One region of the Mesorhizobium sp. M0778 genome, then DNA from elsewhere that is predicted to be linked to it. Evidence: predicted binding sites of a transcription regulator. Region 1 holds the regulator's gene; each other region holds the start of a gene.
What was found. Region 1 encodes HrcA, which represses chaperone genes, less so after heat shock. Its sites were predicted from a motif close to GTTAGCACTCNCNNNNNGNGAGTGCTAAC; they were not measured.
Positions count from the first base shown of each region.

Region 1 (2,199 bases):
GTCGCGGGTCGTGTGACCACCCGACGGGATTTCCGCGACAATGGTTTCTGGTTTGCCGGATGCCTTCAGGTCGCCGTCGCGATAAGGAAAGCGGACGATGCTGTCGCTGTTTGCGACATAGACCCATTGCGGCTTGTCTCCTGGCGGATAGAAGGCGATGCCGTAGGGATAACTGAGCCCCTTGGCGAAGATCGCTTTCTCGATGGGCTTGGCGCTGTCCTCGGCGAGACGGTAGACACGTATCTGGTCGGCATGGCTGTTGGCAACGAACAGGTCGCCATTCGGAGCGACGCGCACGACGCGCGGATTGACGATGCCGGATGCGATCAGTTCGGCCGAAAAGCCCGGCGGCAAATCTGGCTTGGCGCTTTCGGGCCGTTCCGCCACGCCGGCGCCGTTCGAAGCGGATTGGGCGGGATCGGCTGGCGGCATGTCTTGCGCCCCGATCAGGCGGCGGGTGCCAGGCCTGTCGGCGTGCCAATCGCCAAAAGCGGCTTCGCCTTTGAGCACCTTCTGATCCGCCTGCTGGGCGGCTGCCGGTGTCGCAACAAGGAGAGCAGCGGCAATGGCCGCAAAGCCGCCAGATCGGATCATCAACGTCCTCCGGGATTCGCCTCGAAAAGGGCAAACGGGATGAGGCATTGGTCGTTCCAAGCGGCCGTCCAGCACACGAGGATTTGAAGCCGAACCCCGATTCACTTGCCGGCGGCGTAGAAATCGTCGTCGAGGCGCTTTTCCAGCGCGACCAGATCGGCCGGCAGCGGCAAGCCCATGGCCCGCATCTCTTGCAGCTTCTCGCGCAACTGCTCTTGCACCTCGTGCTGATCCTCTGGCTGGTTGATCATTTCTTCGAGCAGCAGGCTGATCTGGGCCTTGAACGATTCCAGCGCCATTCTTTTTCTCCTTGCGGCAGGCCGCGGCGGCTCCTAGCGCAGCATGCGCGAAATCAGCTGCGCGGTATAGTCGACCATCGGTACTATGCGCGCATAATTCAGCCGCGTCGGCCCGATGACGCCGAGCGCACCGACGACGCGGGCGTCCTTGTCGCGATAGGGTGCCACCACCAGTGATGAGCCCGACAGAGAAAACAGCTTGTTTTCCGAACCGATGAAGATGCGCACGCCCGGGCCCTCCTCGGCGAGGTCGAGGAGCTGGATCAGTCCGTCCTGGGTTTCGAGATCCTCGAAGAGATGCCGCAGCAATTCGATGTCGGCCTGGGCAGTGACGTTTTCCAGGAGATTGGCGCGGCCGCGCACGATAAGCCGCCCAGGCACCCCGCTTTCGGCGCCTGCCCAGACCGCCAGGCCCTTCTCGACCAGATCCTGTGAAAGCGTATCGAGGGCTGCCCTGGTCTCTTCCTTGATGCGGGCGATCTCGACCCGCGCTTCGGCCAGGGTGCGGCCGCGAATATGGGCGTTGAGGAAATTGGAGGCTTCGTGCAATTGCGAGACGGTGATGCCGGCGGGCAGATCGACGACGCGATTTTCGACGTCGCCGTTCTGCGAGACCAGCACGGCCAACGCCTTGGTCGGCTCGAGCTGGATGAATTCGATGTGCTTCAGCGCCACCTCGTTCTTGGCGGCGAGCACAAGGCCGGCGCCGCGCGACATGCCGGACAGCATCTGGCTGGCCTCGGTCAGCATATGCTCCAGCGTCGCGCCCGAGCCGGAGGCGCGCACCTGCGCCTCGATGGTGCGGCGCTCCTCGTCGGAGAGGTCACCGAGTTCCATGAACGCATCGACGAAGAAGCGCAGGCCAGCCTGGGTCGGCAGACGGCCGGCCGAAATATGCGGCGCATAGATCAGGCCGAGATGCTCGAGGTCGCTCATCACGTTGCGGATGGTGGCCGGCGATAGCGACGACGGCAGGATGCGCGACAGGCTGCGCGAGCCGACCGGCTCGCCATCCCTCAGATAAGAATCGACGATGCGCCGGAAGATGTCGCGCGAACGCATGTCGAGCGATTGAAGCGCGGGCGATTGCAGCGCGTGCGACGGGAGCACGTGCGATTGCGAACCGGGATCGACTGCCTTGGTCATTTCGAGCCAAAAACCTCCGGCCCGAAGATATAGACTTCCGCGGCGTCGGCGCAACCGGTCCATTTTCCTTTGCGCCTCACGCCCCGTGCGGCTACAAGCCGGCCAAGATCCCGAAGAAAGAAAGAAGCCTGAATGCGCCCTTCCAAACGCCAGTTCGACG
Region 1 is NZ_JAMYPA010000023.1:52,506-54,704, forward strand. It holds gene NKI22_RS25690 (PQQ-dependent sugar dehydrogenase) at 1-594, opposite strand, end outside; gene NKI22_RS25695 (hypothetical protein) at 696-893, opposite strand; gene hrcA (heat-inducible transcriptional repressor HrcA) at 927-2,039, opposite strand; gene rph (ribonuclease PH) at 2,172-2,199, shown strand, end outside.

Region 2 (2,199 bases), on a different contig from region 1:
CCGAAGTGGCCCGTGTGGCGCAGCCACATCCAGTTGTCCGTTTGGCCGCCGAAGTTGCCGATGCCGAGCGCGGGCGCATAGACGAGGCGCACGTCCTCAATTTCGAGCTTCTGGAGGAGATAGTAGGAGACGCCGCCATACGTCGCAACGGCGATTGGGCTGTCCTTCACATGCGGCGATCAGGGCCTTTTTGTTCGTGGCGAGCCGCTCATAGCGGGCAAACCCGTTCAGCTTGTCCGAGACGCTCTTGAGCATTTCGGCGGTCACATCCCGCATGTCCTCGATCACATAGATGCGGCTGCCTGGCGCCGCGGGCAATTCTTCACCCAGGGCTCTTCGCCAGAAAGCCGTCTGTGAGATAGTCCTGGCCCTCCTTGCTGTGGTATTGGATGGATTCTAACACGCAATGATGATTGGTTGCGACCAGCCCTTGTGGACTGACGAACGAGGCGGAGCATCCGCCCAGTGATACGATCGCGTTGAGCGGGTCAGCGTCTAGACGGCCCAGCTGGGCGGGATAGATCTGGAGCCCATCCGCGCGCATGGCCGCGCACACTTCCGCAGTCTGGCCCGGCATCCACATACCTTCGTCCGCCGATGTAGCCGTGACTGTCCAGAGCAAGGCGATGGCAGTTGCTTTGGCCAAACATTTCAAATTCGAGTTCGTGCTGACTGTCGCTCTCATCTTGCCTCCTGTTCTCCGCAGATTGGATTGGTGACTATCGGGATGGCCGGAGTCCTGGCGCCCGCGCGGCGGCCACACCGTAAAGACCGAGTGGACGGCTAACGCAGGAATCCTGATGGCGCTCACCTCTCATCATATCGGTCGCGCGCAACGTTTGCGGATCATTCGCTGCACCAATCGTGCCAAATGAATAAAGCCTTCAGTTACAAATGGTGAGCCGCCCCATCCATGTGCGATCTCCGACGTCTTTCACGTAAAGGGCTCGGTGCTTCCACGCTCGTTTGCTCTTCGCCCGTCCCTCTTCCGTCTTGACTAGCAGGAGCCTACGGCCTATCTCACTGCCGCGTTAGCACTCGCTTCTGGTGAGTGCTAACCACGCTCCGGCAACGGAGAACCGTTCAACATCCGCACCAGGGAAATCCAAAAATGGCAAAGTCGAATTTCCGGCCGCTGCATGACCGCGTGGTCGTTCGTCGGGTTGAGTCCGAAGCGAAGACCGCCGGCGGGATCATCATCCCCGATACGGCTAAGGAAAAGCCGCAGGAAGGCGAGATCATCGCCATCGGTTCCGGCGCCCGTGACGAGGTCGGCAAGCTCGTCCCGCTGGACGTCAAGGCCGGCGACCGCATCCTGTTCGGCAAGTGGTCGGGCACCGAAGTCAAGCTCAATGGCGAAGACCTTCTGATCATGAAGGAAGCGGACATCATGGGCGTCATCGGCTGACACGCCGCCGCCTTTCATCCGCACCATCCAATCTGAATTTCGGGCGAAATGCCCAGGAGTAAAAAATGGCTGCCAAAGACGTAAAATTCTCCCGCGACGCTCGTGAGCGCATGCTGCGCGGCGTCAACATCCTCGCCGACGCGGTGAAGGTCACGCTCGGCCCCAAGGGCCGCAACGTCGTCATCGACAAGTCGTTCGGCGCACCGCGCATCACCAAGGACGGCGTCACCGTCGCCAAGGAAATCGAGCTTGAGGACAAGTTCGAAAACATGGGCGCGCAGATGGTCCGCGAAGTTGCTTCGAAGACCAACGACATCGCCGGCGACGGCACCACCACCGCGACCGTTCTGGCACAGTCGATCGTCCAGGAAGGCCACAAGGCGGTTGCCGCCGGCATGAACCCGATGGACCTCAAGCGCGGCATCGACCTCGCCGTCGCCGACGTCGTCGCGACGCTGATCAAGAACGCCAAGAAGATCAAGACCTCGGAAGAGGTTGCCCAGGTCGGCACCATCGCCGGCAATGGCGACGTGTCGGTCGGCTCGATGATCGCGGAAGCGATGCAGAAGGTCGGCAATGAGGGCGTCATCACCGTCGAGGAAGCCAAGACCGCCGAGACCGAGCTCGAAGTCGTCGAAGGCATGCAGTTCGACCGCGGCTATCTCTCGCCCTACTTCGTCACCAATGCCGAAAAAATGGTTGCGGATCTGGAAGACGCCTACATCCTTCTCCACGAGAAGAAGCTCTCCAACCTGCAGGCCATGCTGCCGATTCTCGAGGCTGTCGTGCAG
Region 2 is NZ_JAMYPA010000029.1:52,992-55,190, forward strand. It holds partial or broken gene NKI22_RS28210 (S46 family peptidase) at 1-276, opposite strand, end outside; gene NKI22_RS28215 (S46 family peptidase) at 323-685, opposite strand; gene groES (co-chaperone GroES) at 1,112-1,408, shown strand; gene groL (chaperonin GroEL) at 1,474-2,199, shown strand, end outside.
Region 2: a site for HrcA is predicted at 1,031-1,059, ahead of groES (co-chaperone GroES). Genes of this name have one in related genera too.

Region 3 (2,199 bases), on a different contig from region 1:
CGTTACGGCCCCGAATTTGATCCGCGCAGCGGCAATGGCGGGCTGGAAATCTGGATACCGATCAAAGGGTGAGGCACGGCAGGCCGACGCCGAAGCGCCGGAAGCGCTGCTACAGTTCCAGGTTCCAGTTCTGGCCGACCAGATCCCTGCCGAAGGAATGGTGGCACTCCTCGTTGGTCAATTTAAAGCCCACAGACTCATAGATGTGGCGGGCGGCGGCGAGCACGTCGTTGGTCCACAGCGTCAGTGTCCTGTAACCCGTGGCGCGGCAAAAGCCGATACATTCCTCGACCAGCCGCTTGCCGATGCCGAGACCTCGCGCCGAGGGCTCGACGTAGAGCAGGCGCAATTTCGCCACCGCGTCCGACTGGCGCACGACGAAGACGGAGCCGACGACCTCGCCTTCCCGCTCGGCGATCCAGCTGCGTTCCCATTTCGGATCGAAGGATTTGACGAATGTGCCGAGGATTTCAGCGACCAGCGCCTCATAGGTTTCGTCCCAGCCATATTCCTGCGCGTAGAGCAGGCCCTGGCGATGGATGATCCAGCCGATGTCGCCGACCTGCAGAGGCCGCAGCGTGTAGGGAATGTTGGGTTCGGCGGTCGCGCCCAGCAGACGCTGCACCGTCTGCATGGCCTTGACCAGCCTGTCCTGTTCGGGAACCGAAAGCCGGTCGAGCAATGCCGCGACCTGGTCGTGCGAGCCCTGGTTCAGCGGCGCGAAAGCCTGCCGCCCGGCCTTGGTCAGGGCGATCGACGAACGCCTTGCATCCGCCTCGATCGTGGCGCGCTCGACCAGATGACGTTCCTCGAATTTCTTCAGCAGCCGGCTGAGATAACCGGGATCGAGGCCGAGATCGCGCCCAAGGTCCGTGGCGGTCAGGCCATCGCGATGCGCCAGTTCATAGAGCACCCGCGCCTCGGTCAGCGAGAAGGTGCTTTTCAGCAGCCCTTCGTCGAGCAGCCCGATCTGGCGGGTATAGAAGCGGTTGAAGGCTCGCACCGCGTCGATCCGCTCCTTGCCTGGGTGATGATGAATGGTCATGGCATCCTCCTGCCGGTAAGATCAGCCATTTAGTTGACTTGGTCAAGTATCTGTTTGAAGCATCCGTTTGAAGCAATTGTTCTGATGATGCTCACCGGGCGCCTTGACTCGCGCGAGTTGCCAGACTATTTCAGCGCCACGTTAGCACTCCCCCAAGATGAGTGCTAACCATGTCCGGCGCCGCCGGACGGAGGAACTGTTCTCACCATTCTCATCGAGGAATAAAAAATGGCAAAGTCGAAGTTCCGCCCGCTTCATGACCGCGTGGTCGTTCGTCGGGTCGAATCCGAATCCAAGACCGCGGGCGGGATCATCATCCCCGACACGGCGAAGGAAAAGCCGCAGGAAGGCGAGATCATCGCCGTCGGTTCCGGCGCCCGTGACGAAGCCGGCAAGCTCGTCCCGCTGGACGTCAAGGCCGGCGACCGCATCCTGTTCGGCAAGTGGTCGGGCACCGAAGTCAAGCTCAATGGCGAAGACCTTCTGATCATGAAGGAAGCCGACATTATGGGCATCATCGGCTGAATATCGGCCTCACCCTCATTTAAATCTTCGGGCTCAATCCAAGCCCCTGCCAGGAGCTAAAAATGGCTGCCAAAGACGTAAAATTCTCCCGCGACGCTCGTGAGCGCATGCTGCGCGGCGTCAACATCCTCGCCGACGCGGTGAAGGTCACGCTCGGCCCCAAGGGCCGCAACGTCGTCATCGACAAGTCGTTCGGCGCACCGCGCATTACCAAGGACGGCGTCACCGTCGCCAAGGAAATCGAGCTTGAAGACAAGTTCGAGAACATGGGCGCGCAGATGGTCCGCGAAGTTGCTTCGAAGACCAACGACATCGCCGGCGACGGCACCACGACCGCGACCGTTCTGGCACAGTCGATCGTCCAGGAAGGCCACAAGGCGGTTGCCGCCGGCATGAACCCGATGGACCTCAAGCGCGGCATCGACCTCGCCGTCGCCGACGTCGTCGCGACGCTGATCAAGAACGCCAAGAAGATCAAGACCTCGGAAGAGGTTGCCCAGGTCGGCACCATCGCCGGCAATGGCGACGTTTCGGTCGGCTCGATGATCGCGGAAGCGATGCAGAAGGTCGGCAATGAGGGCGTCATCACCGTCGAGGAAGCCAAGACCGCCGAGACCGAGCTCGAAGTC
Region 3 is NZ_JAMYPA010000017.1:54,671-56,869, forward strand. It holds gene NKI22_RS22035 (GyrI-like domain-containing protein) at 1-72, shown strand, start outside; gene NKI22_RS22040 (bifunctional helix-turn-helix transcriptional regulator/GNAT family N-acetyltransferase) at 110-1,045, opposite strand; gene groES (co-chaperone GroES) at 1,274-1,570, shown strand; gene groL (chaperonin GroEL) at 1,633-2,199, shown strand, end outside.
Region 3: a site for HrcA is predicted at 1,186-1,214, ahead of groES (co-chaperone GroES). Genes of this name have one in related genera too.

Region 4 (2,199 bases), on a different contig from region 1:
GCCTTGCGGCGGTCACCGAAGCCAGGCGCCTTGACGGCCGCGACCTTGAGGCCGCCGCGCAGCTTGTTGACGACCAGCGTCGCCAGCGCTTCGCCCTCGACGTCCTCGGAGATGATCAACAGCGGCCTGCCGCTTTGCACCACGGCTTCGAGGATGGGCAGCAGCGCCTGCAGATTGCCGAGCTTCTTTTCGTGGATGAGCACGTAAGGGTCTTCCAGCTCGGCGCGCATCTTCTCGGCATTGGTGACGAAATAGGGCGAGAGATAGCCGCGGTCGAACTGCATGCCTTCGACGACGTCGAGTTCGGTTTCGGCGGTCTTGGCCTCCTCAACGGTGATGACGCCGTCATTGCCGACCTTGTCCATCGCCTTGGCGATCATGGCACCGACGCTGGTGTCGCCATTGGCGGCAATGGTGCCAACCTGCGCGATCTCGCCTGAGGACTTGACCTTCTTGGCTCGAGCCTGGATTTCCTTGACGACGGCGGTGACGGCAAGGTCGATGCCGCGCTTGAGGTCCATCGGGTTCATGCCGGCGGCAACGAATTTGGCGCCCTCGCGCAGGATGGAAGCGGCAAGCACCGTGGCGGTGGTGGTGCCGTCGCCGGCGAGGTCGTTGGTCTTCGAGGCCACTTCGCGCACCATCTGTGCGCCCATGTTCTCGAACTTGTCGGAAAGTTCGATTTCCTTGGCCACAGTCACCCCGTCCTTGGTGATGCGCGGCGCGCCATAGGCCTTGTCGATGATGACGTTGCGGCCCTTAGGGCCGAGCGTCACCTTGACGGCGTTGTTGAGGATTTCGACACCGCGCAGCATGCGGTCACGCGCGTCGGTGGAAAATTTGATTTCTTTGGCAGACATGATTTTTTCCAGTTCGGTTGGTTGTGGCAAGACGCTTGCAGCGCGCCTGAATCAAAGCTTGGAGCATCCTTTGCGCGCCCGGCAGGGCGCGCGGCATTCCAGTCAGGCGGCCTTCTTGGCAGCCACGGTTTTGTCGATGATGCCCATCTCGCTCTTCTCGATGATGCCCATGATGTCGGCCTCCTTCATGATCAGAAGGTCCTCGCCGTCTATCTTGACCTCGGTGCCGGACCATTTGCCGAACAGGATGAGGTCGCCGGCCTTGACGTCGAGCGCCATCAGCGCGCCGCTTTCGTCCCGCGCGCCCGGCCCGACGGCGATCACTTCGCCTTCCTGCGGTTTTTCCTTGGCATTGTCGGGGATGATGATGCCGCCCTTGGATTTGGTGTCGCTTTCGGCGCGCCGAATGACGACGCGATCGTGGAGTGGCCGGAATTTCATGGGGACTCTTTCTGGGGCCGGCTTAGGCGGCCGCCCCTCTCTATAGGCGCCTTGGCACTCGATTGATAGGAGTGCCAAAAAATATTCATGGGGTATGTCAAATATTGAATGAATTGGGTATGTCAAATATTGAATGAATTATTTTGCCTGGCTATCCCTTGGTGTTCGGGCATTGCCGAATATTAATGAAATTGAATTTCTGTCTTTGAACACCTATTTTATGGTGAAGTTCACACTCACGACTTTCGCTGCAAGGGAGATTTTACCGATGGCCGAAGGCAATCAGAACATCATGGAAAAAGCTCAGGCTCGCTTCATGGAAAATCAAAAGAAAACGGCGGAGCGGAACAAGGCAACTGCCGAATATCTCTCGGAGGCCAAGGCCAGGGCGATCAAAACGGCAAGACTGAGGGAATTGCGACTGGCCAAGGAAGAGGCGGATCGCGCGGCGGCAGCTCTGAATCCGGTCGCCCCAAAGAAGAAGCGGGCGGCGCGGACAGTCAAGCAGGCCGTATCCGCATCGACGGAGGCCAAATCATGAGCCTGACATTTCCCAATCCCAGCCGCAGCTACGACGAGGCAAGCAAACGCATCCGCTTCGTCGGCCATGACGGCATGTTCCAGATTTCCTTCTCTGTCGCAACCGATGCCATCTCCAAAGTGCAGCCGGGAACGGCGGCCTCGGAAGCTACCTATCTGGCGGCCTTCGACACGGCTTCCAGCTCGATCCACGATGTCGCCAGGAATGCCTATGCCCGCACCCGCAGGAGCATATATGTGCTGACTGCGGCCGATTTTCGCTAGATCCGTCGCGATCCGTCCACAAGACGCTTTCTCGGGGCTTCCGGTCCGCCTGCATCCGCCGCGATGTCACGACTGTTCAGCCGATCGACCATCG
Region 4 is NZ_JAMYPA010000007.1:153,032-155,230, reverse strand. It holds gene groL (chaperonin GroEL) at 1-860, opposite strand, end outside; gene NKI22_RS12630 (co-chaperone GroES) at 963-1,301, opposite strand; gene NKI22_RS12625 (hypothetical protein) at 1,570-1,842, shown strand; gene NKI22_RS12620 (DUF1488 family protein) at 1,839-2,105, shown strand; gene NKI22_RS12615 (hypothetical protein) at 2,102-2,199, opposite strand, start outside.
Region 4: a site for HrcA is predicted at 1,352-1,380, ahead of NKI22_RS12630 (co-chaperone GroES). Genes of this name have one in related genera too.